Regions from separate parts of the Stenotrophomonas sp. YJH_SMC_36 genome, predicted to be linked through region 2. Evidence: predicted binding sites of a transcription regulator. Region 2 holds the regulator's gene; the other holds the start of a gene.
The links. Region 2 encodes FliA, which starts transcription of late flagellar genes. Its sites were predicted from a motif close to TAAAGTTTNNCNNNCNNNGGCCGATAA; they were not measured.

Region 1 (11,030 bases), on a different contig from region 2:
CGTTGATGCGTAAGCAATGTTCGGAAAGGAGACCGGGGGGCGTTGGATGCGCTCCGGTTTCCCGGCAGACTGCGTGGGGGTCGGCCCAAGTATAGAGGGTCGGGGATGGCTGCCGCTGGATGGCGCCGCATGCCCGCCGGGATGAAGGCGGGCCAACGTTCATGGGATGGAATCGATGGAACGCACGACGATGGCACGGTCGGTCCTGGCAGCGGCGCTGGCGATGGCGCTGACGGCGTGTGGGGGCGGAGGTGGCGGTGGCAACGTGCGCGTTGACCCGCCGCCCACCACGCCGCCGCCTGCACCGCCGCCGCCGACCACGCCGCCCCCGCCCAAACCGCTGGAGCCGGCCTTCGATGCGCACCTGTCGGTCACCCATGCGGGTGCCGCGCAGGCCACCGGTGCCACCGGCAGGGGCGTGCGCATCGGCATCGTCGATTCGGGCGTGCAGCGCGCGGCCGCCGCGCTGAACGGGCGGGTAGTGGCCAACCTCACCTACATCGACCCTGCCCGCAACAATCTGGGCGTGGACGATGTGGTCGGCCATGGCACTGCCGTCGCCAGCCTGGCCGCGGGCGCAGCGGTCGGGCGCTGGCCCGGCGGCATCGCGCCCGGTGCGCAGATCGTGTCGGCGCGGATCATCTCCGACAAGCCGCCGGCAGACGACGGCAGCGGCCAGGGCAATTCCTTCAGCGGCACCCTCGGAGTGGCCCAGGTGCACCGCGACCTGATCAGCTACAACGTCAAGGTGATGAACAATTCCTGGGGCGGTCTGTACTGGACCGACCTGCCCACCACCGCCCAGGTCGCCGGCGAGTACCGGCCTTTCGTCATCAATCACGGCGGGCTGGTGGTGTTCGCCGCGGGCAACGATGCGCGCAGCGAGCCCAGCAGCCTGGCGGCGTTGCCGGGCCAGGCGGGCGTGGCAGGCTCGCGACCGGCTGCGGATCTGGAGCGCGGCTGGCTGGTGGCCACGGCCGTCGATCCCTACGCGCCGGACACGCTGGCCGGTTACGCCAATGCCTGCGGCCAGGCGGCGCGCTACTGTCTGGCGGCGCCGGGCAGCGCGGTCTATCCGGATGACGCGGGCACCAGCTACTTCTGGAACTACGGCACGTCCTTCGCCGCACCTCTGGTGTCGGGCGCAGCCGCGCTGGTGTGGGAGCGGTATCCGTACTTCGACAACAACCTGGTACGGCAGACCCTGCTCGGCACGGCCAAGGACATCGGCGCCGCCGGCGTGGACCCGGTGTTCGGCTACGGCCTGCTCGACATCGGCAGGGCCATCAACGGGCCGGGACGTTTCGACTGGGGCGACGTGATTGCCAATGTCGACGCAGCATCCACCGGTTCGGTCTGGAGCAACGACATCGTCGGCAGTGGCGGCCTGGTCAAGCAGGGCGCCGGCGTGCTGGCGTTGACCGGCAACAGCAGCTACAGCGGTGCCACCCGCATCGAAGGCGGTGTGCTGTCGCTGCGCGACGGCGGCGTGATCCGTTCCAGCGTGAGCATCCTGCCGCAGGCCGATCCATCATCCAGCGGCCTGCAGTTCAATGGCGGCACGCCCCGCGTGGTCGGCAACGTGACCAACGGCAGCAGCGTGTTCCTGACCACCGCCAATACCACGGCGACCATCGAAGGCAACTACGTGCAGCAGGCCGGCGCACAGCTGATGATCGCGCTGGGGGCCAACGCGCTGCAGGTCACCGGCAGCGCCCGTCTGGACGGTGGCGTGCACGTCCACGGATTCGTCGATGGCTACGTGCCGCAGGACGGTACCCGGCAGGATCTGATCCATGCTGCAGCCGGCCTGACCGGCACCTTCAGCACCGCGGCCACATCCAGTGGCCTGCAGGGGCTGGCCCTGCTGCAGACCAGCTATGGCTATGACAGCAACAACGCATGGTTGAACCTGACCCGGATCAGTGTCACCGCCGCTGCGCGTGGGCTCGATGCCGGTGTGCAGACAACTGCGGCGCGGCTGGAAGGCGCGTTCGTCGAACTGGACGGCAACCACGCGTTGCAGGATTCACCATTCGGTGGCGCAGCGGCCGGCCTGCAGCGCAGCACGGGCCTGGCGGCCACGCTGGAGAGCCTGTCCGGCAAGGCCCACACGCGTGCCGAGGCGGCGACCTTCGACAGCATCGACATGTCGCGACGCGCGGTGGCCGCCCGTTTCGATCGCGTGCAGGCTCTGCCTGCGCTGCGCGGTGCCTGGCAGAGCACGTTGGGTGAGGCAGGGCAGGGCAGTTTCGCCGGCAGCGCCACCGACAGCCGGGGCTGGATGGCCGGTCAGGACGTGCCGCTGGGCAGCCATGGCCTGCTGGGCATGGCGTTCGGTGAAACACGCAGCAACGGTGGCAGTGCCTTCAACGGTGACCGCGGGCAGGACCGCCAGGCGCAGGCGCAGCTGTATGCCGGCTGGAGCGTTGGGCACGGTTATGCATTGGCACAGTTCGGCACAGGGCGGTTCACCCGCGAACTGGACCGGCAGCTGCTGCTGGGTGCAGGTGCCTACGGCGTTTCCGCGCGCTACGGCGGTCGATTCAGCAGCGCCAGTGTCGAAAGCGGCTATCGCTTCGGCACCGTCGGCGCGTCGTTGACACCGTATGTCGGTGCCAGTGCCACGCGGGTGGATACCGCGGCGTTCAACGAGCGCGGCGGCTTCGGTTTCGGCCTGCGGGGTGAAGCCAATCGTACGCAGCGCAGCCAACTGCTGGCGGGGCTGCGCGGCGAGCGCGGCTGGGGACGCTGGACGCTGCGCGGGCACGCCGAATGGCAGCAGCGCCTTCAGGGCGGCGCCGGGGAGTGGCAGGCCAGCTTCGTCGGTGTCGACGCGTGGGCACCGTTGCCCGGTGCCGACTCACCGCGTGGCAGCGCCCTGCTCGGGCTTGCGCTGGAGTCGTGGTGGGGGCGGAGTGGCCGTCTGAGCCTGGGCATCGATCAGCGTGTCGGCGGTGATGACGCACGGCAAGCGGCGCTGCGTTACAGCGCCGGGTTCTGATCCATCATGGGGTTGCCGGCGCCCGGAGGGGCGCCGTGCCGAGGCCCGGCAGGGGCGGTCAACCGCCGCGCAGATTGCCCAGGCGCGGGGTGCTGCGGCCCAGCGGCATCTTCAGCTTGCCGATCGACAGGATGCGGCTCTCGGCGATTCGGTCGGCCGCACGTTGCGGCGCGATGTTCTCGCGCTGCGACAGTTCAAAGATGCGTGTCAGGTTGTGGTAGATGCTGCGGATCAGGCGCATCGCGCGCTCGCGGTTGTAGCCATCGATCTCCAGCGACACGTTCATCACGCCACCGGCATTGACCGCGTAATCGGGTGCGTACAGGATGCCGCGCGCGTGCAGTTCATCGCCGATTTCCAGGCTGGACAGCTGGTTGTTGGCGGTGCCACAGATGATCTTGGCCTTGATCCGCGGCAGGGTGTCGGCATTGATCGAGCCTTCCAGCGCGCACGGCGCGAAGACGTCGGCATTCACTTCGTGGATCTCGTCCGGCTTCACTGCTTCGGCGCCGAAATCGCTGACTGCGCGATCGACCAGGGCCGCGTCCAGGTCGGTGACATACAGCTTCGCGCCGCGGTCGCGCAGCAGCTTGACCAGTTCCATGCCGATGTGGCCCAGGCCCTGCACCGCGATGCTGGTCTTGCCCACTTCCTCGTGGCCGAACTTGAAACGCATCGACGCCATCAACGCCTGCAGCGCGCCGTAGGCGGTGAACGGTGCGGGATCTCCGGAGCCGCCATGCACCTGGTGGACGCCGGTCACGAACTGGCTTTCCAGGTAGATGTTCTCCATGTCGTTGACGTCGGTACCGACGTCTTCGGCGGTGATGTAGCGGCCACCCAGCGAATCGACATAGCGACCGAAGGCGCGGAACAGGACTTCGGTCTTGTCCGCTTTCGGATCGCCGATGATCACCGCCTTGCCGCCACCGACATTGAGGCCGGCCAGCGCATTCTTGTAGGTCATCGTCCGGCTCAGCCGCAGCACGTCGGCCAGCGCTTCGTCGGTGCTGGCATAGGGACGCATGCGCACGCCGCCCAGGGCCGGGCCCAGGGTGGTGTTGTGGATGGCGATGATCGCCTTCAGGCCGGCGTCATGGCTGTGGCAGAACACCACCTGTTCGTGGCCGGTGGTGGCGAGGGTTTCGAATAGCATGGCGTCTCCGATGGTGCGAACGGCGGCGAACTGCAGCGAACGACCAGTGAACGGTAGGGTCCCAAAACAAAAAAAGCGACGTCGTCGGTGCAGGGAGACGGGTCGCGCGGCGCCATTCTAGTCCATTCCCCGAGTGTCTGCCGTCGACGTCGATGGGCACTGCGGGTTAAAGAAGATGAAAGCGCGGCCGATGCTGCGTCGATGGCCAGTGGCCGGATCGTGTGAAGAGACAGAGACGGGCCATGGCGAGCGCAGTACGACATCGACAGGATCACGGCCGGTGACGCTGGCCTGGGCACGCAGGGTACGCGGCTGGCTTGCGTCGCTGACCGGCGCGGCGCCGTCGCGTCTGTCGGCGGGGCCGCGTCAGGCGGTGGCCGCTGCGGCTGCCCGCCTGCAGGGAGACCCAGTGCCCCCGGGAGAGATCGCCGCGCAGCTGCAGCGTGGCCTGCACGCGCTGGCGCTGTACCCGCGACTGGCGGGCGAGCCCGGCCCTGTCGATGCCGCCAGCGCCGGACTGGCACAGGCGGTGGCGGACGCGCTGCAGGATCGCGACTGGGCGACGCGGCAGCTGCCGCGCCGGCCGCAGCTGCTGCCGCAGCTGATCCAGACCGTCAACGATGATGCCGCCTCGGCACGGGTGATGGCGGCGATCATCGGCCAGGATCCGGTACTCACGGGCAACCTGCTGCGTATCGCCAACAGTCCCGCGTACAAGGTGCACGAACGCCCGGTCGAGAGCCTGCAGCGGGCGGTGACCCTGGTCGGCACGGAAGGCGTGCGGCAGATCATCAGTGCGGTGCTGGTGCAGCCGGTGATGCAGGTTCAGTGCGAGCGGTTCCCGCAGTTCAGCACGATCACCTGGGAGCACGCCCTGCTGGCATCGCGTGCTGCTGCCGACCACGCACGCAGCGTGAACTCCGGCGATGCCTTCGCTGCGCAGTGGCTGGGCCTGGTGCAGGGACTCGGTGCGGCGCTGGTGATGCGCCAGCTGCTGCAGGAAGCCCAGGCGCGCGGCGAGGACGTGCAGCCGGCCCTGGCCCTGCAGCTGCTGCAGCAGTGGTCGTTGCCGCTGGCACAGCGGGTGGCCGCCGCCTGGGAGCTGCCCGACCCGGTGCACCAGACCCTGGCGGCCGACGCCTCGGGCCCGCTGTCCGACAGCCTGCGGCTGGGCAGCGCAGCGGCGGCGGCGAGCCTGCTGTGCCGGCATGGCCACGCCACCCAGGGCCGGATGCTGGCCCTGCTGGAGCAGCTGCCGTCGGCACCGCCCCATGCGTTGCGCTGGATCTGGCGGCGCCTGCATGGTCGCAGCGTGGAAACACTGGACGACGCCCCGCATGAAGGCGAGGCCAGGGCACACTGAGCGCTACAGCTGCGATTCCACCGGCAGCCAGCTGATGATCCGCGACAGCCAGCGCTGGCGCCGCGTAGCACCTGGCTCGTCCTCCACCCAGCGCGGCGGAGGCTCACGCTCCAGCCAGCGCAGCCGATCGCGGTTGTCCACTGCCAGCCACCAGCTGTGCCTGGCGTCGGCCAGGCGCAGGTACTCGTCGCGCAGCTGCGCGCCCAGCACGGGGTCGTCGAACAGCACCCCCATTTCGGTGTTGAGATAGGCCGAGCGCGGGTCGAGGTTGAAGGAACCGACAAAGCCACGGCGGTCGTCCACCAGGAAGGCCTTGGTGTGCAGGCTGGCCCCGCTGCTGCCGAACAGGCCTGCATCGCCCGCCTGGCCCTGTGCCTTCAGCTCATACAGGTGCACGCCGGCGTTCAGCAGGGGCACGCGGTAGCCCATGTAGCCGCCGTGCACGGCCGCAACGTCGTTGGCGGCAAGGGAGTTGGTCACTATGCCCACGTGCACGCCGCGCGACGCCATTGCCGAGAGCCCGTCCAGGCCCTCGTTGCCCGGCACGAAGTAGGGCGAAATCAACAAGGCCTTGCTGCGCGCAGACTCCAGTTCACCGATCAGCCCGGTAACGAGCCAGCTGCCGCGGTCGTCGTTGCGGTGTTTCATCGGCGGATCCGAGACGATGCGCACGGTGCTGCTCCAGTGCAGCGGCTCGGGGCTGGGACGCTGCCGATGGCGTGATTCGGCCACGCGCGCAAGATAGGGCCGGGCAGCATCGCGCTGCGCTTCATGGTCGGACTCACGCACCAGAAGGCGAAGCTGCGCGTCGGTATGGAAGGCCAGCGCGGAGACCGGAATCGCCGCCGGGCTGTTCCAGTAGTCGTCGAATATCCGGTTCGCCTGTGCAACGGCAGGGCCGGCGACCAGCAGGTCCAGGTCCTGGAAGTTCACATCCGTGCGCGCGCTGAAATACTCCTCGCCGATGTTGCGGCCACCGACGATGGCGACACGGCCATCGGCGATCCAGCTCTTGTTGTGCATGCGGTGGTTCACGCTGAAGAAGCGCTGCACCATCTCCACCATGCGCAGGATGCCGCTGCGGTTGCGGAACGGATTGTAGAGCCGGATCTCGATGTTCGGATGCCGGTCCAGCGCCATCATCAGCGCGTCCTTGTCCTTGGCATTCATGTCGTCCAGCAGGATGCGCACGCGCACCCCGCGCTCGGCGGCGTCATGCAGCGCTCTGGCCATCAGGTGACCGATCAGGTCGTCGTGCCAGATGTAGTACTGCAGGTCCAGACTGCGCCCGGCCTGCGCGGTGATCATCGCGCGCGCCGCGAATGCATCCATGCCATCGCCGAGGAAGGCCACGCCGGATTGCCCGGGGTGCGCCTCCTGCAGCGGCACGACCTTCTGGTCGATGCGGGTCTGCGCCGGTTGCAGCGGCAGTACGTGCGACGGCTCACCGTGCGCCTGTGGCGTCAGGTGGTCGGCCAGCAGCAGTCCGGACAGGACCAGCAGCAGGAGGATGGCGAAGATGATCGCAACGACGCGCAACAGGCGTCGCCACACAGGCGCAGGCGGGCTCATGGCCCCATGCTAGTGGATCGGCGTGCCGCGCGGCGGCGCGCGTCAGAACCGTTCGTCGCTGCCCACGTAGCGCCACTGTCCCGGCGGCAGCGGGCCCAGTGCCACCCGGCCGATGCGCAGGCGGCGCAGGGCGGTGACCTGCAGGCCAGCGGCAGCCACCGCGGTCTTCAGGCCCTTGGCCGTCAGCCCCTTGCCGGCGAAGCGCAGCCGCTGCTCGCTCTGCCAGCTCACCTTGGCCCCGCCCGACTCCTGCTGCAGCCGGGCCAGCAGCCAGGGGCCCCGTTCCGGCCCGCCTTCTGCCACTTCGACCAGATACTCCTGTTCGGTGCGGCCGAGATTGCGCTGCAGGTGGGCCAGCGTGGCCGGGTCCTGGCTGACCACGACCAGGCCGCTGTCTGCCGCGGGCAGGGACGCAGCCAGCTGCAACCCGTGGAAATGGCGCTGCAGTGGCCGGATGCCGCTGGCGTCCAGAGCGCTGTGGCTGTTGCTGCTGACCAGCGCACACAGGGTTTCGGCGGCAGCACCAGCCGGCTTGTGCAGCAGCATGCCCACGCGCTCGGCCTTGCTGTCATTGGCCTGTTCATCGACCACGATCACCGCAGTGTCATCGACCGGGCGCTGTGGCTGTTCGACCACCTCGCCATCGACCGTGACCCAGCCACCTTCAATGTAGCGCCGCGCTTCGCCGCGCGGGATGCCGAGCAGGGCGGACAAGCGTTTGTCGAGGCGTATCGGTTCCATGGGCGGGCAGGTCGGGCGGGGGCCGCGCAGTGTAGCCCCTGCGCGCGGTCAGCGCTGGCTGCGGTTGGCCAGCTCGGTCAGGTACAGGCGGGTGTCGAATTCCAGCTGCAGGTAATCGGGCTCCATGTGCTGGCAGAGCTGGTAGAAGGCCTTGTTGTGGTCGGCTTCCTTCAGATGCGCCAGCTCGTGCACCACGATCATGCGCAGGAAGGCGGCCGGCGCCTGCCGGAACACCGTGGCGATGCGGATCTCACGGCTGGCCTTGAGGCGGCTGCCATGCACGCGGGAAATGGCGGTATGCGTGCCCAATGCATGCTTGATCACTTCCAGCGTGTTGTCGTAGCAGACCTTGTTGAGCGGTACCGACTTGCGCAGGTAGCGGTCTTTCAGCTCCTGGGTGTAGTCGTAGAGCTGGCGGTCGCTGCGCACCTCATGGGGCTCGGGATAGCGCTGCTGCAGCCACGGGCCGAGCCGGCCCTGCGCCAGCAGTTCGCTGACCTGGGCGACCAGGGGTTCGGGATAACCGGTGAGGTACTTCAGGACTGCCATGCAGGGGCGGCGGGGCGTCGGTAGAATGGGGGCATCCAAGATTACACGCGGTACGCACCGACCATGGCAAAGCCCAACGCGCTGCAGGAACAATTGCTCAAGGCCGGCCTGGCCAAGAAGTCGCAGGCCAGCGCCGCCGCACGCGAACAGGCCAAGGCGCGCCAGGGCAAGGCTGAATCGACGTCGGCCGAGGTGCAGCGTGAGGCTGAACGCGCCCGCGCCGAGAAGATCGAGCGTGATCGTGCCCTGGCCGCCGAGCGCAACGCACAGGCCAGGCTGGCCGAGCAGAAGGCGCAGGCAAAGCAGATCATCGCCGCCCATGCCGTGCCGCATAAGGGCGAGGACGAGTATCGCTTCAGCGATGGCAGCACGATCCGTACCCTGCTGATCGACCCCAAGCTGCGCAAGGCGCTGTCGGTGGGCGTGCTGGTCATCGTCGCCCAGGGCGAGGGTTACGCGTTGCTGCCCCGTGCTGCGGCTGAAAAGGTGCGCGAGCGTGCGCCGGAAGCCATCGTGGTCGACCACGGGCAGCCGGGCTCGACGGAGGAGATCTCCACCGGCAACGCCGAAGATGATGCCTATTACGCGCAGTTCCAGATTCCTGACGATCTGGTCTGGTAAGCCGCTGCCGCAGGCGTCCCCACGGGCAGACAGGTAGCTGAAGCACGGGCCGGGCGGGGCACTGCCCGGCCTTTTCCGTGGGTGTATCGTCCCCATATCAGGCCACACACCTGCGGAGGACGGACATGGCTACCGGTTGGGCGGGAGATGGCGCGGTCCAGGACCAGATCGACGCGACGGTAGACGATGCGATTGCCCGCGCGCGGCGCCAGCTGCGCCAGGGCCCGGGTCTGGAGCACTGCGAGGAATGCGACGCACCGATTCCGTTGGCGCGGCGCAACGCCGTGCCCGGCGTACGGCTGTGCGTGGCCTGCCAGCAGGCGCACGATGAGGAAGAGCAGGCGCACAGCAGCTACAACCGTCGCGGCAGCAAAGACAGCCAGCTGCGTTGATGTGGGCGGCTCAGCCGTCGCCCTGGATGCCGCCCGGCGCCTGTGCCGGATCGCGCCAGCGGCGTACGGTGCGCTGGAAGAACAGGTTGTTCGGCAGCTGCAGCACCGTGCCTTCGTGGCCTTCGCCGGTCTCCTGCAACGTGGTGTAGATCAGGTTCACATCGATCACCCGGCCCTTCAGTCCGGGCTTCTCGCCGTTCTCCAGCACCTCGATGTAGTCATGCAGGCGGAACGGGCGGGTAGTGAAGATCAGCAGCGTGCAGAAGATGTTGGAGAGCACGCTCCAGGCCGCGAAGAAGGCCACCGCACCGACGGCTGCAAAGCCCGTGAATGCCGTCCACAGCACTGCCGGTGAGGCCCCCAGCAGGCTCAGGATGTACAGCAGTGCACTGAAATAGACCACGAAACTGGTGATGCGGCGCGCGCCCATCACCATTTCCGGCGGCAGGGTGTAGTGGTCGGCGAATCGGCGGATCAGGCGGCGCGCCAGCAGCCGCAGCAGCCAGGCGGCCAGCAGGACGAGCGCGATCTGCAGGGCGATGCCCATGTTGTGCAGCCAGGGATGGGTCCAGGCCGGCAGGTGATCCTTCAGCGACAACATCATGGGGCGACAGCAGGTAGCGGTGGTGGTCGCCGATGTTACCCGGCACGTGCCGGCGATTCGACCATCGGCCTCCACGCCAGGCACACCAGCTCCTGGCGCTGCTGCTGCAGGCAGGCCCGGCCGCGCTCGGGGTGGAGCTGCAGCGACAGGCCAAGCACCTGCAGCGCGACGCAGGCAGCGACGGCCAGCAGAGCGGCACACGATGGGCTGGACATGGCGGGCTCCCGGACGGTATTTCACTAAGGACCCTCCATGGATGCAGCGGCCGCCGAAAAGGTTGCATCGTGCCTGGCAGGAATCGGATCTAAACCTTCTGCGGGACTGGCGCATCCAAGGACTATGCTCGACACCACCATGCCCGCACCGCCTGCTGCCTCCGACTCCGTCGACGAACCCGCCCTGGTACGGGCGGCAGCCGGTGGCGATACAGCGGCCTACGAACTGCTGTATCGACGCCATGCGCCACGGGTGTTCGCCGTGCTGTGGAGGCTGTGTGGCGGCCAGCAGGCACGTGCGGAGGATGCGCTGCAGGAAGCGTTCCTGCAGGCGTGGAAGGCACTGCCCGGGTTCCGTTTCGAAAGCAGCCTGTCGACCTGGCTGCATCGTCTCGGGGTCAATGCCGCTCTGATGGAACTGCGCGGCCGGGCGGGAGGACACGATCACGACAGCCTGGATGACGTGGACGGTGGTGTACCGGAGCTGGCCGTGCATGACCGCTGCGCCGGCACGGAGCGCGACCTGGAACGTGCGCTGGCGACGCTGCCCCCGCGGGCGCGGGCGGTGCTGGTGCTGCACGACATCGAAGGCTGGAAACACCAGGAAATCGCCGAGCAGCTGCAGATGGCTGTCGGCAGTTCCAAGGCACAGTTGCATCGTGCGCGTGGCTTGCTGCGTGCACGGCTGGGAGACATGACATGACGATGAACGACCCCGACTACGACCACGACCTGCTCGCGCGCCTGCGCGCCTTGCCCCGCGAGCGCAGCGTTCCGGAGGACGGCTGGGCGCGGCTGTCGGCCAGCCTGCCA
Region 2 (11,030 bases):
GGCGAACAGGCTCTCGGCAAGCACCGGATCCAGCGCATGCGAGACCTGCTTGAGCATGGCCTGGGTGATGACCAGTTCACCGACCAGATTGATCAGCGCGTCCACCTTGTCGACACTGACGCGGATCGAGGTTTCCGCATCCTGGCTGGTGCCAGGGGTGCCACTGGCGGCAGGGGCGGCGGCAACGGGGGGTACTGCAGCAACGGGCGTGGAAGGGGCGTTGGCTGTTGTATCGGGGGCGCGGGTGGCCAGGCTTGGCGGCGCGGCCGGACGGATGTCCAGTTCGCAGTCGTCCAGCACCCACGCAAAGGTGTCTTCGATCTTGCTGCGCGGCACCTTGCCGACCAGGCCGAGGTCCCACGCAAGATGGGCTTCGAGAGGGTCAAGCTGGGCGAAGCCGGGCAGGCGTTCGAGCCGCGCAGCGACCTGCAGCGAGCCGAGATGTTCCAGTTCGCGGATGATGCGCAGCGGGTCATTGCCGCTCATGAACAGTGAGGGCGCGGGGGTGAAGCCGATCTGCCAGGCTTCGGGCGTATCGTCCACCGGTGCTGCGGCGGCAGCCGCGGCCGGGGCGCTGGCTGCCGGCTGGCCGGACAGCACTGCCTCCAGCCGCGCCTTCACCGCGGCGACGGCCGCCGGATCGGCCGCCTGGCCGTGCTCGGCCTCGCGCAGCAGGGCGCGCAGCACATCCACGGACGACAGCATCGCATCGACCGCGTGGCCTTCCAGCGCGCGCTTGCCGGCGCGCAGCTCGTCCAGCAGCGTTTCCAGTACGTGGGTGAGCGCGGCGATGGCATCGAAGCCGAACGTACCGGCACCGCCCTTGATGGAGTGGGCGGCGCGGAACACCGAGTTGATGATCTCCGCGTCCTGCTGCCCCGACTCCAGGGCCAGCAGGCCGGCCTCCATCGCGTCGAGGCCTTCGCGGCTCTCTTCGAAGAAGGTGGCGTGGAAGCGTTGCAGGTCCATGCTCATGCAGTGGTGATCCGGAAGCGAAGAAGGGGAACGGTGCGGGGCGATCAGCCCAGCACTTTCTGCACGGTGGCGACCAGCTGTTCCGGGTTGAACGGCTTGACCAGCCAGCCGGTGGCGCCGGCGGCCTTGCCTTCGGACTTCTTGTCGGCGGCGGACTCGGTGGTCAGCATCAGCAGCGGCGTGAACTTGTAGTCCGGCAGCTGGCGCAGCTCGCGGATCAGCGCGATGCCGTCCATGTTCGGCATGTTGACGTCGGTGACCACCGCGTTGAAGCGCTGTCCCTTCGCGCGGCCGAGCGCGACCGCGCCGTCTTCAGCTTCTTCGACGGCAAAACCGGCCGAGGTGAGGGCGAAGGACACCATCTGGCGCATCGACGCCGAATCGTCCACCACCAAGATACGTGCGCTCATGCAGCGTTCTCCACAGATTTCAGGTTGTCATGGGGTACGTCCAGGCCCAGGGCCTGGGTGACGCCCAGCAGGCGCGCGGCGTCACGGAAGGTTGCAGTGCAACCGTGGAAGCCGGTGTCCAGGCCCGCCTCGCGGCGTGCCTGCACGAATGCACACAGCACCTGCACGGCGGCGGTGTGGACGCGGCCGACCTGGCTTGCATCCAGGGTCAGCTCGCCAACCTGCGCTACCAGCGGGGCGAGGCGGTTCTTGAGCTCGGTGCTGGTCTCGATGCCGAGATCCTCACCCAGTTCGACAGTGCTCATCGTTGCTCCGGACAAACGGTTCCGTCATCCATATCGGCACCCGCCAGGGGTTCTTTAGGGGGGCGGTGAGGCCCTGCGTGCCCGTTCCGACAGGCCCGGGCCACGCGTGGACCCCGCCTCAGTTGAGCAGGCGGGTGGCGTCGAGCAGGATCATCGGCCGTTGGCTGACGCGGGCCACACCACGGAAGAGGTCGTTGGAGATCTGGCAGATGCGGGCGGTATCCGGTGGCTCGATCTGCGAATCAGTGAGATTGGCGACGTCTTCCACGGCCGAAACGCGCAGGCCGATGGTCTCGCCGTCTTCCTCCAGCACCACGATGCGGGTCTGTGCGTCGTCCTCGGCCGCCGCTGCGCCCAGGTGCAGCCCAAGGTCCATCACGGGCACCACCTGGCCGCGCAGGTTCATGATCCCCAGCATCGCCGGCGCAGTGCCGCGCAGCGGCAGCAGGGGCACCGGCAGTACCACTTCCTGCACTTTCAGCAGCTCCAGTGCATAGGCCTGGCTGCCACAGCGCATCCGCAGCCAGCGCGAGGTGCGCTCGTTCGCGCGGCGGTGCTGCGGATGCGGGCTGTTGGCGGGTCGATGGGCCTGCGCCTGCAGTTCCTGCCAGCTGGCAGGGCGGCTGGCGGCGGGTGCCTCGAGGGCGACACGCGGCGGTGCGGCCGCTACCGGCGGCGCAGCGGCGGGTGCCGGGGGCACGATCCTCGCGGGCGGCACCGGATCCACCCCTTCGCCGCTGGCGGCGGCCTCGAAGGCAGCCTGCAGCGCGGGGCTGTCGGTGTGGGCCAGCAACGGGCTTTCCGCGCCGTCGGTCTCGTAGATCACCTCATCGGGCAGATCGTCCCAGGTCGGCTGGCGTTCGGCAGATGCCGGTGCATAGGACTGGCTGGCGGCCTCGAAGGCGGCCGCCAGAGCGGCGTCATCCACGGGCACCACGTCGCTGCTGCCGGTTTCGTAGATGACCTCTGCCGGCAGGTCGTCCCAGGTCGGCTCGCGTTCGGCGATCGCCGCCGGAAGCGCCGTGTTGCCTGCATCGGGGCTGGCCGCCACCGGGGCGATCGCTTCGCCCAGCAGCTCGTCCAGATAGTCGTCCAGCACGCCGGTGGTGTTCATGCGGCTTGCTCCAGCGCGCGCGCATCCTCGCCAAGGATCCAGTTCAGCGCGCGACGGTAGGCCGCGAGCCCGCGGCCGGGATAGTCCTCGCCGACGCTCGGCAGGGTCAGGCCGGCCGCGTTGCTGACCCGCGTGTCGATCGGAATCGCATCCTCCCAGACGCGTGCGCCGTGACGGTCCTGCATGCTGCGCAGTGATTCGTTGCCGGTGCGGGTGCGGCGGTCGAACAGGGTGGGCAGGATCGAGATCGGCAGCGGGCGCCGGCGCGAGCGCTCGACCATCTCACCGGTGCGCACCATGCCGTCCAGCCCGTGCAGTGCCAGCGGCTCGGCCTGCGTCGGAATGATCAGGCGGTCCGCTGCCGCGAGCGCATTGATCATCAGCAGGCCGAGTGTGGGCGCGCAGTCCAGTAGGATGTAGTCGTGCTGGCCCTGGTGCCGTGCCAGCGCGTTCTGCAGCGCCAGGCCAAGGCCCGGCTGGTTGGCGCTGCGGCGCTCCAGCGTGGCCAGTGCCGGCTGTGCACAGACGTAGTCCAGGCCGCTGACGCTGCTGGTGTGGCAAAGGCTGGACAGCTCGGCCGGAGGTGCGCCGAACAGCTCAAGTACGCCGGTCGGTGGCGGGTCCACCGGCACGCCGAAGGCGCGGCTGAGCGAGGCGTGGGGATCAAGATCGATCAGCAGCACGCGATGGCCCTGCGTGGCCAGGTTGCGACCGAGGGCCAGGGTGGTCGTCGTCTTGCCGACTCCGCCCTTCTGGTTGGCGACTGCCCAGATGCGCATGGGTTTACTCCTTCATTGCCGGGGGAGCGGCGGCGCCGACACGGCTGCCAGCCGGCACCGGTGGCAACTGCACCGGTGCGATGGGGGACGGGGAGGGCACTGTGGCGGGTGTTGCCGCAGGCCCGGCGGACGGGTCGGCCGCGCCGTTGGCGGCGTTCAGGCGCTGGCCCAGCGGGTCGACCGAGTGCGAGGTGTCGGCCAGGATGATGACCATCACCCTCCGGTTGCGGTTGCGACCCTGCGCACTGTCGTTGTCCTCGCGCGGGCGGAACTGGCCGTAGCCGACCATGGCCAGACGCGAAGGCTGCAGGCCCTGGTCGGCGAACAGGTGGACCACGCTGGCGGCCCGCGCGGCCGACAGTTCCCAGTTGGAGGGGAAGGTGGCGGTGGCGATCGGCACGTTGTCGGTGTGGCCTTCCACCCGCACGCTGTTGGGTACGTCGCGCAGCACACCGGCCAGGCTGGACAGCGTCCCGCGCGCGTGCACGTCCAGCGCCGCCGAGCCGGTCGGGAACAGGATGTCGCTGTTGATCTCCACTTCGATCCACAGCTCGGTGCGGCGCACGCTGATCATGCCGCGCTCGATCAGCGGCGACAGCGCGGCGGTCAACCGGTCGGCGATGCTGCTGAGCTGGCGCTCGGCACGGGCGATCTGCTGCTGGTCGTGCACCGAGACCGGCATGCGCATCTGCGAGGCCATGGCCGGCAGCAGGGTAGGGTCGTGCGAGGGTGCCGGTGCGGACGGGCCGATCTTGGTGCCGGACTTGATCACCGAAGGACTGTCCCAGCCGCCCCCCTGCACCTGCTTGTTGCCGACCTGCACCGGATTGATGGTGCGCGGCGCGCCACCAAAGGCATCGGTGAGCGCATCGGCCATGATCCGGTACTTGCCTTCGTTGATCGAGGAGATCGCATACATCACCACGAAGAAGGCCAGCAGCAGCGTCATCAGATCGGCATAGGGGATCGCCCATGCTTCATGGTTGGCGTGCTCTTCGTGGTGTCTGCGGCGGGCCATGTCAGTGCAGGAAGCCGGACAGGTTGGTTTCGATGTTGCGCGGGTTCTCGCCCTGCGCGATCGAGATCAGGCCTTCGATGACCATCTCGCGGTCGCGGCTGTTGTGGGCGATCACTCCCTTCAGCTTGGCGGCGATCGGCAGGAACAGCAGGTTGGCCGACGCGATGCCGTAGATGGTGGCGGTGAAGGCGGCGGCGATGCCATGCCCCAGCTTGCTGGGGTCGGCCAGGTTCTTCATGACGGCGATCAGGCCCAGCACCGCACCGATGATGCCCAGCGTCGGCGCATAGATGCCCATGCCCTCGAAGACCTTGGCAGCGGCCTGGTCACGGTGTTCCTGGCTGCCCAGCTCGATCTCCAGCATGTGCCGGATCGATTCGGGCTCGACGCCGTCGACCAGCAGCTGCAGGCCTTTGCGCAGGAACGGATCCTGCTGCGCTTCCACCTGCGCTTCCAGGCCCAGCAGGCCCTGGCGGCGGGCGATGTTGCTCCACTCGACGATCTGCTGGATCAGCTCGCGACGATCGCTGTGCGGCGGGCGCACGACCCAGCGCACGATCCGGAAGGCATGCCTGAATACGGCGGGTGCGGTGTGCAGCAGGATCGCGGCGATGGTGCCGACGATGACGATCACGAACGCCGCAGGCGACCACAGGGACGCCAGTCCGGCGCCCTTGAGGATGCTGCCGCCGACCAGCGAGGCCAGGGCGAGAAAGAGTCCGATGAGGCTGAGTCTATCCATGGGTCCGGTATCGGCGTGTGTGAATGGGACTTGAGACACCGGTCGATCGCGTACAGACGGTAGTCACAGTTTCTGGTTCGCCAGGCATGGCCCGGCGAGCGTCATCGCAGGCCATCCACGTCGAGGATGAGGGCCATCCGGCCATCACCGATCAGCGTCGCACCGGCGTAGCCGCGCAGGCCGCGCAGGGCCTTCGGCAATGGCTTGATGACCACTTCCTCGCGCCCACGGACCTGGTCCACGACCAGGCCGAAGCGCGCCTCGCCGGCCTGCAGCACCACGATGGTGAGCAGCGCCGAGGCGGCCGGCGTCACATCCAGCCACTGGCGCAGATCGACCAGCGGCAGGGTGTGCGAGCGACGATCCAGCACCGCCCGGCCATCGAACCAGCCCAGCGAGGTGCGCGGTGCATGCAGCACTTCCATCACGCGCGCCAGCGGCAGCGCATAGACGTCCTCGCCGGCCTGCACCAGCAGGGTTGGCAGGATCGCCAGGGTCAGCGGCACGCGGATCAGGAAGCGGCTGCCCCGACCCAGTTCCGACTGGATCTGGATCTGCCCACTGAGCTCGCGGATGCGCGACTGCACCACATCCATGCCGACGCCGCGGCCGGAGATGTCGGTCACCTGCTGCTTGGTGGAGAAGCCGGGCAGGAACACCAGGTGCAGGCATTCCTCGCTGCTCAGCCGGGCCGCCGCCTCCGGGTCGATCAAGCCCTTTTCGCGTGCTTTCGCGCGCAGTTTTTCCGGATCGATGCCGGCGCCATCGTCCTGCACCTCGATGCTGACGTAGTCGCCTTCCTGCTGGGCCGACAGACGCACGTGGCCCATGCGTGGTTTGCCCTGTGCTTCGCGCAGATCGGGCATCTCCACACCATGGTCGATGGCGTTGCGGACCAGGTGCACCAGCGGGTCGGCCAGGGCCTCGACCAGGTTGCGGTCAAGCTCGGTTTCGGCGCCGACCAGCTCCAGGTCCACTTCCTTCTTCAGCGAGCGGGCAACATCGCGGGCGACCTTGGGGAAGCGCGAGAACACCTTGCCGACCGGTTGCATGCGCGTGCGCATCACTGCCGACTGCAGGCGCGCGGTGGCGATGTCCAGGGTCGACACGGCGCGGTCCAGTTCCTCGTCGCGCAGGCGCGCACGCAGGGTCTTGAGCCGGTTGCGCGACAGCACCAGTTCGCCGATCAGGTTGACGATCGCATCCAGCCGCTTGGTATCCACGCGCACGGTGTGCTCGGCCTCGGCCACCGGCTTGTTGGCCGCGGGCTTGGCAGCGGCGGCCGCGGGGCGCGGTGCGGGCAGTGCAGGCGCAGGCGCCGGCGGAGCAGCCACGGGTTTCGCGCCGGGGGCGGCGCCGCCGTGCAGCTGGTCCAGCAGGGCTTCGAACTCATCCTCGCTGATCAGGCCATCGTCGGCCTTGACCGGCGTCGCCACTGCGGTGGGGGCGTTGCTGCCGTGCAGCTGATCGAGCAGGGCCTCGAACTCGTCGTCGGTGATCAGGTCACCGGCAGCGGGCGCGGCTGCTGTGGGGGCGACAGCAGCCGGCGCAGCAGTGCCGTGCACGTCGAACTGGGCGATCAGGTCCGGCGGGGCATAGCCGGGTTCGTTGCCGGAAGACACGGCATCCAGCATCGATTGCAGGTAGTCCAGAGACTGCTGTGCGGCATCGAAGTGATGCGGCTGCAGCACCGCCTGGCCAGCGCGGGCGGCGCCCAGTGCCTCTTCGGCGGCATGGCACAGCTCGACCATGGCGGTGATGCCGAGGAAGCCGGCGCCGCCCTTGAGCGTGTGATAGCCACGGAACACGGCGTTGAGCTGGTCGGCGTCCTGCGGCGCCTGTTCCAGCGACACCAGCTGTTCGCCGAGGCGATCCAGGATTTCCTGTGCCTCGATGATGAAATCGGCGGTGATGTCGTCGGATACCGCGCTCATGCTTACAGTCCCAGGTCCGACAACAGGTCGTCGGCGTCGTTCTGAGAGACCGCGTGGCGGTCCAGTCCCTTCAGTGCCGGTCCGGCCAGCGCCGGATCGGTGCGATGCTGCTCCGGTGGCAGGCCCAGCGCGCCAAAGCCTTCGTGCACGCGGCGGACGATGCCGACCACGCGACGGATGATCTGTCCGGTCAGGTCCTGATAGCTCTGGGTCAGGGCAATCTCGGTCAGGTTGTGGCGGATGCGTTCCAGCTGCGCATCCTGCCCCGGCTGCAGGCCTTCGGCGCGCAGCTGTTCGGTGAGGCTGCGGCACTCTTCGGCCAGGTCCAGGGTGCGGTGCGTGGCCTGTTCGGTCATCGCCACCACATGGTCCAGGCGCGCGCAGGCGTCGTCCAGCTCGCCCGCCTCGCTGGGGACGGTCGGCAGTTCGCCCAGGGCCTGGCCCAGTTCGCGGGCCAGCCGTGACAGGCCGCTCATCATCGGCTGCGTGCGTGCGGCCACCAGGGCGTCGATGCGCTGGCGCCAGGCGCTCTCGTCGCCGGATTCGAGCGCGTCGAGGGCTTCCTGCAGGCGCAGGACGAGGGCGTTCTTGTCGACCGTGGCGTCCATCAGGCGCTGGCCGCCAGGCGTTCGAAGATCTTGCCCAGTTTCTCTTCCAGCGTCTGCGCGGTGAACGGCTTGATGATGTAGCCGTTCACGCCGCTCTGCGCCGCTTCGATGATCTGCTCGCGCTTGGCCTCGGCGGTGACCATCAGCACCGGCAGGGTCTTGAGCTTGGCATCGGCGCGGATCGCCTTGAGCAGTTCGATGCCGGTCATCACCGGCATGTTCCAGTCGGTGACCACGAAGTCGAACGGCTGGCTCTGCAGCATCGACAGTGCGGCATGCCCGTCCTCGGCTTCGGCGGTGTTGGTGAAGCCCAGATCGCCCAGCAGATTCTTGACGATGCGGCGCATGGTCGAGAAGTCGTCGACGATCAGGATGCGCATGTTCTTGTTCAAAGCGGAGTTCCTTTGTTGTTCAGTCGCCCGCGGTGGCCGTGGCCGCCGCGGGCATGTTCATTCTTCAAGCCCGGCATCCGCGGCCTCGAAGATCTTCAGCCGGCCGCGCAGGCGCAGCACGGCCTGGCCGTGGATCTGGCAGACGCGCGATTCGCTCACGCCGAGCACCGCGCCGATCTCCTTCAGGTTCAGCTCCTGCTCGTAGTACAGCGAGAGCACCAGCTGTTCGCGTTCGGGCAGATGGCCGATGGCCTTGCCCAGTTCGCGGCCGAATTCGCCACGTTCCAGGACCTGCTGCGGTGTGGGTCCGCCCTGGGCGACGGTGTCCAGTTCGCCCTGGTCTTCGATGCGCGATTCCAGGCTCAGCACCTGGCCGCGCGAGGCGTCCTCCATCAGCCGCAGGTACTCGGGCAGTGGCATGTCCATGGCCGCCGCCACCTCGGTGGCACTGGCTGCACGGCCCGTGGTCTGCTCCAGGCGGCGGATGGTGGCGGCCGCATCGCGGGCGCGCCGATGCACCGAGCGCGGTACCCAGTCGCCACGGCGGATCTCGTCGATCATCGAGCCGCGGATGCGGATCGAGGCATAGGTCTCGAACGAGGCACCCTGGTCGGCGTCGTAGCTGCGCGAGGCTTCGATCAGGCCCATCATGCCGGCCTGGATCAGGTCGTCCACTTCGACGCTGGCCGGCAGGCGTGCGGCCAGGTGATGGGCGATGCGCCGCACCAGGTCCGAGTGCTGGGCGATGACCTCGGTCGCCGCCGAGCGCTGGACTTCCCTGTACTGGGCCGCGCCTTTCATGCTGCCACCCCGCGTTGCTTGAGGATGCGCTCGAGGAAGAATTCAACGCCACCGCGTGGCTCGGTGGGGGCCTGCCAGCGGGCGGTGCGACGGGCGATCTCGGTGATCGCCAGCGCCGCCGGGCTGGATGGATAGGCCTTCACCACCGGCTGCTGGCGCTGCACCGACAGGCGCAGCCAGTCATCCTGCGGCACGCAGCCCAGGTAGTTCAGCGAGACATCGGCAAGGAACTTCTCGCAGACCCGGGTCAGCTTTTCATACAGCACGCGGCCCTCGTTGGGGTCGCGCACCATGTTGGCCACCACCTGGATGCGGTCCACGCCGCGCTCGCGCGACAGCACCTTGATCAGTGCGTAGGCGTCTGTGATCGAGGCCGGTTCGTCGCAGACCACGACAACCGTGTCCTGTGCGGCCTGGCAGAAGGTCAGCACGCCGTCGGTGATGCCGGCGGCGGTGTCCACCACCATGATGTCCAGCTCGCGTTCCAGTTCGGAGAACACGTTCACCAGGCCGATGTGCTCGGCCGGGGCCAGCTCGGCCATGTGCCGCCGACCGGACGCGGCCGGCACCACCAGCACGCCGTTCGGACCTTCGACGATCACGTCTTCCAGCGAGCAGCGGCCGGCGACCAGATCCGCCAGGGTGTGGGTGGGATTCAGGCCCAGGATCACGTCGATGTTGGCCAGGCCCAGGTCGGCGTCGAGCAGCAGCGTGCGCTTGCCCATGCCGGCCAGCGCCACGGCCAGGTTGGCCGAGACGTTGGTCTTGCCGACGCCGCCCTTGCCGCCGGTCACGGCGATGGTGCGCACAGGGCCGAGCGGCTCGCTGCGGGTGGCCGACAGCGGGAAGGTCTTGGTCAGCTTGGCGTACTCACGCGACGGCATGGTTCAACTCCGGGTTGCAGGGCATATCGGCCGCTCGGCGCAAATCTTCAAGGCGAAGTACAAGATTGGCCGCGCTGGCCCGGTGCAGGTCGTCCGGAACGTCCTGGCCATCGGTCACCCAGGTGATCGGCAGCGCGTGGTCTACCGCCACTGACAGGGCGTTGCCGAAGCGGCCGGTCTCATCCAGCTTGCTCAGCACCAGGCCCTGCAGGTTGGCCGCGCCGAAGCGGCGCACCACCTCGTCCATGTCGCCAAAGCTGGTATTGGCCGGCAGCACCAGCAGGGTGCGGACCTGGCGGGCGGCACGCAGCCACTGCAGCTGCGCGGCCAGGGCGCGGTCACGCGGGCCCAGGCCAGCGGTATCGATCAGCACCAGCTTGTAGTCCTTCAGCCGCTCCAGCAGCTGGTCCAGGTCGGTACCGCTGTTGGCTTCATGTACCGCGATGCCGAGCTGGCGGCCATAGCCGTACAGCTGCTCGCGGGCACCGATGCGCAGCGTGTCGGTGGTGACCAGGGCCACATCGCGCGGCGCGTGCTTCTCGGCGAAGCGCGAGGCGAGCTTGGCGATGGTGGTGGTCTTGCCGGCCCCGGTCGGACCGACCAGAGCGATCACGCCGCCTTCTTCCAGCGGATCGACCGGCGCGATCGGCAGCCTGCGCGAGATCAGGCCCAGCATCAGCCCGCGGCCCCGGTGGGCTTCGGTATCCAGCGGTATCTGCATGGCCACATCGCGGGCCAGCCCGGCATCGAATCCGTACTCGTCCATCAGGTCCAGGGCGGTCGCCCGCACCGGGCAGCCGCGCAGGCGCTCGTCGGTGAAGCGGTTCATCTCGCGCTCGATGACCTGGCGCATGCCGGCCACTTCGTGGCGCAGCTGGCGGATCTCGGCATCGTCCTGTGCAACCACCGTCAGTACCGGCGCCGGGGCAAGGAGCGGCGCCGGGGCCGGCGCGGTCTCCGCTTCAGCGGCAGCGGCAGGGGCTGGCGTGGTCTCGGCAACGTCCTGCGCGTACGGCGGCTCGGGGTGCACGGACTCGGCCTGCGCAGTGGCCGCAGTGGTGATCGGCA

Region 1: a site for FliA is predicted at 4,328-4,354, ahead of AC5P76_RS02280 (HDOD domain-containing protein). Genes of this name have one in related genera too.

Annotation. Positions count from the first base shown of each region.
Region 1 is NZ_JCAFTD010000001.1:535,088-546,117, forward strand. It holds gene AC5P76_RS02270 (autotransporter serine protease) at 176-3,004, shown strand; gene AC5P76_RS02275 (Glu/Leu/Phe/Val dehydrogenase dimerization domain-containing protein) at 3,063-4,160, opposite strand; gene AC5P76_RS02280 (HDOD domain-containing protein) at 4,441-5,523, shown strand; gene AC5P76_RS02285 (phospholipase D family protein) at 5,527-7,095, opposite strand; gene AC5P76_RS02290 (RNA pseudouridine synthase) at 7,138-7,836, opposite strand; gene AC5P76_RS02295 (M48 metallopeptidase family protein) at 7,885-8,385, opposite strand; gene AC5P76_RS02300 (DUF2058 domain-containing protein) at 8,449-9,006, shown strand; gene AC5P76_RS02305 (DksA/TraR family C4-type zinc finger protein) at 9,132-9,398, shown strand; gene AC5P76_RS02310 (mechanosensitive ion channel family protein) at 9,409-10,002, opposite strand; gene AC5P76_RS02315 (hypothetical protein) at 10,038-10,217, opposite strand; gene AC5P76_RS02320 (RNA polymerase sigma factor) at 10,342-10,920, shown strand; gene AC5P76_RS02325 (hypothetical protein) at 10,917-11,030, shown strand, end outside.
Region 2 is NZ_JCAFTD010000012.1:27,604-38,633, reverse strand. It holds gene AC5P76_RS18490 (chemotaxis protein CheA) at 1-975, opposite strand, end outside; gene AC5P76_RS18485 (response regulator) at 1,020-1,385, opposite strand; gene AC5P76_RS18480 (STAS domain-containing protein) at 1,382-1,690, opposite strand; gene AC5P76_RS18475 (chemotaxis protein CheW) at 1,809-2,804, opposite strand; gene AC5P76_RS18470 (ParA family protein) at 2,801-3,583, opposite strand; gene motD (flagellar motor protein MotD) at 3,588-4,601, opposite strand; gene AC5P76_RS18460 (flagellar motor protein) at 4,603-5,343, opposite strand; gene AC5P76_RS18455 (chemotaxis protein CheA) at 5,445-7,277, opposite strand; gene AC5P76_RS18450 (protein phosphatase CheZ) at 7,280-7,885, opposite strand; gene cheY (chemotaxis response regulator CheY) at 7,885-8,277, opposite strand; gene AC5P76_RS18440 (RNA polymerase sigma factor FliA) at 8,335-9,078, opposite strand; gene AC5P76_RS18435 (MinD/ParA family ATP-binding protein) at 9,075-9,962, opposite strand; gene flhF (flagellar biosynthesis GTPase FlhF) at 9,949-11,030, opposite strand, start outside.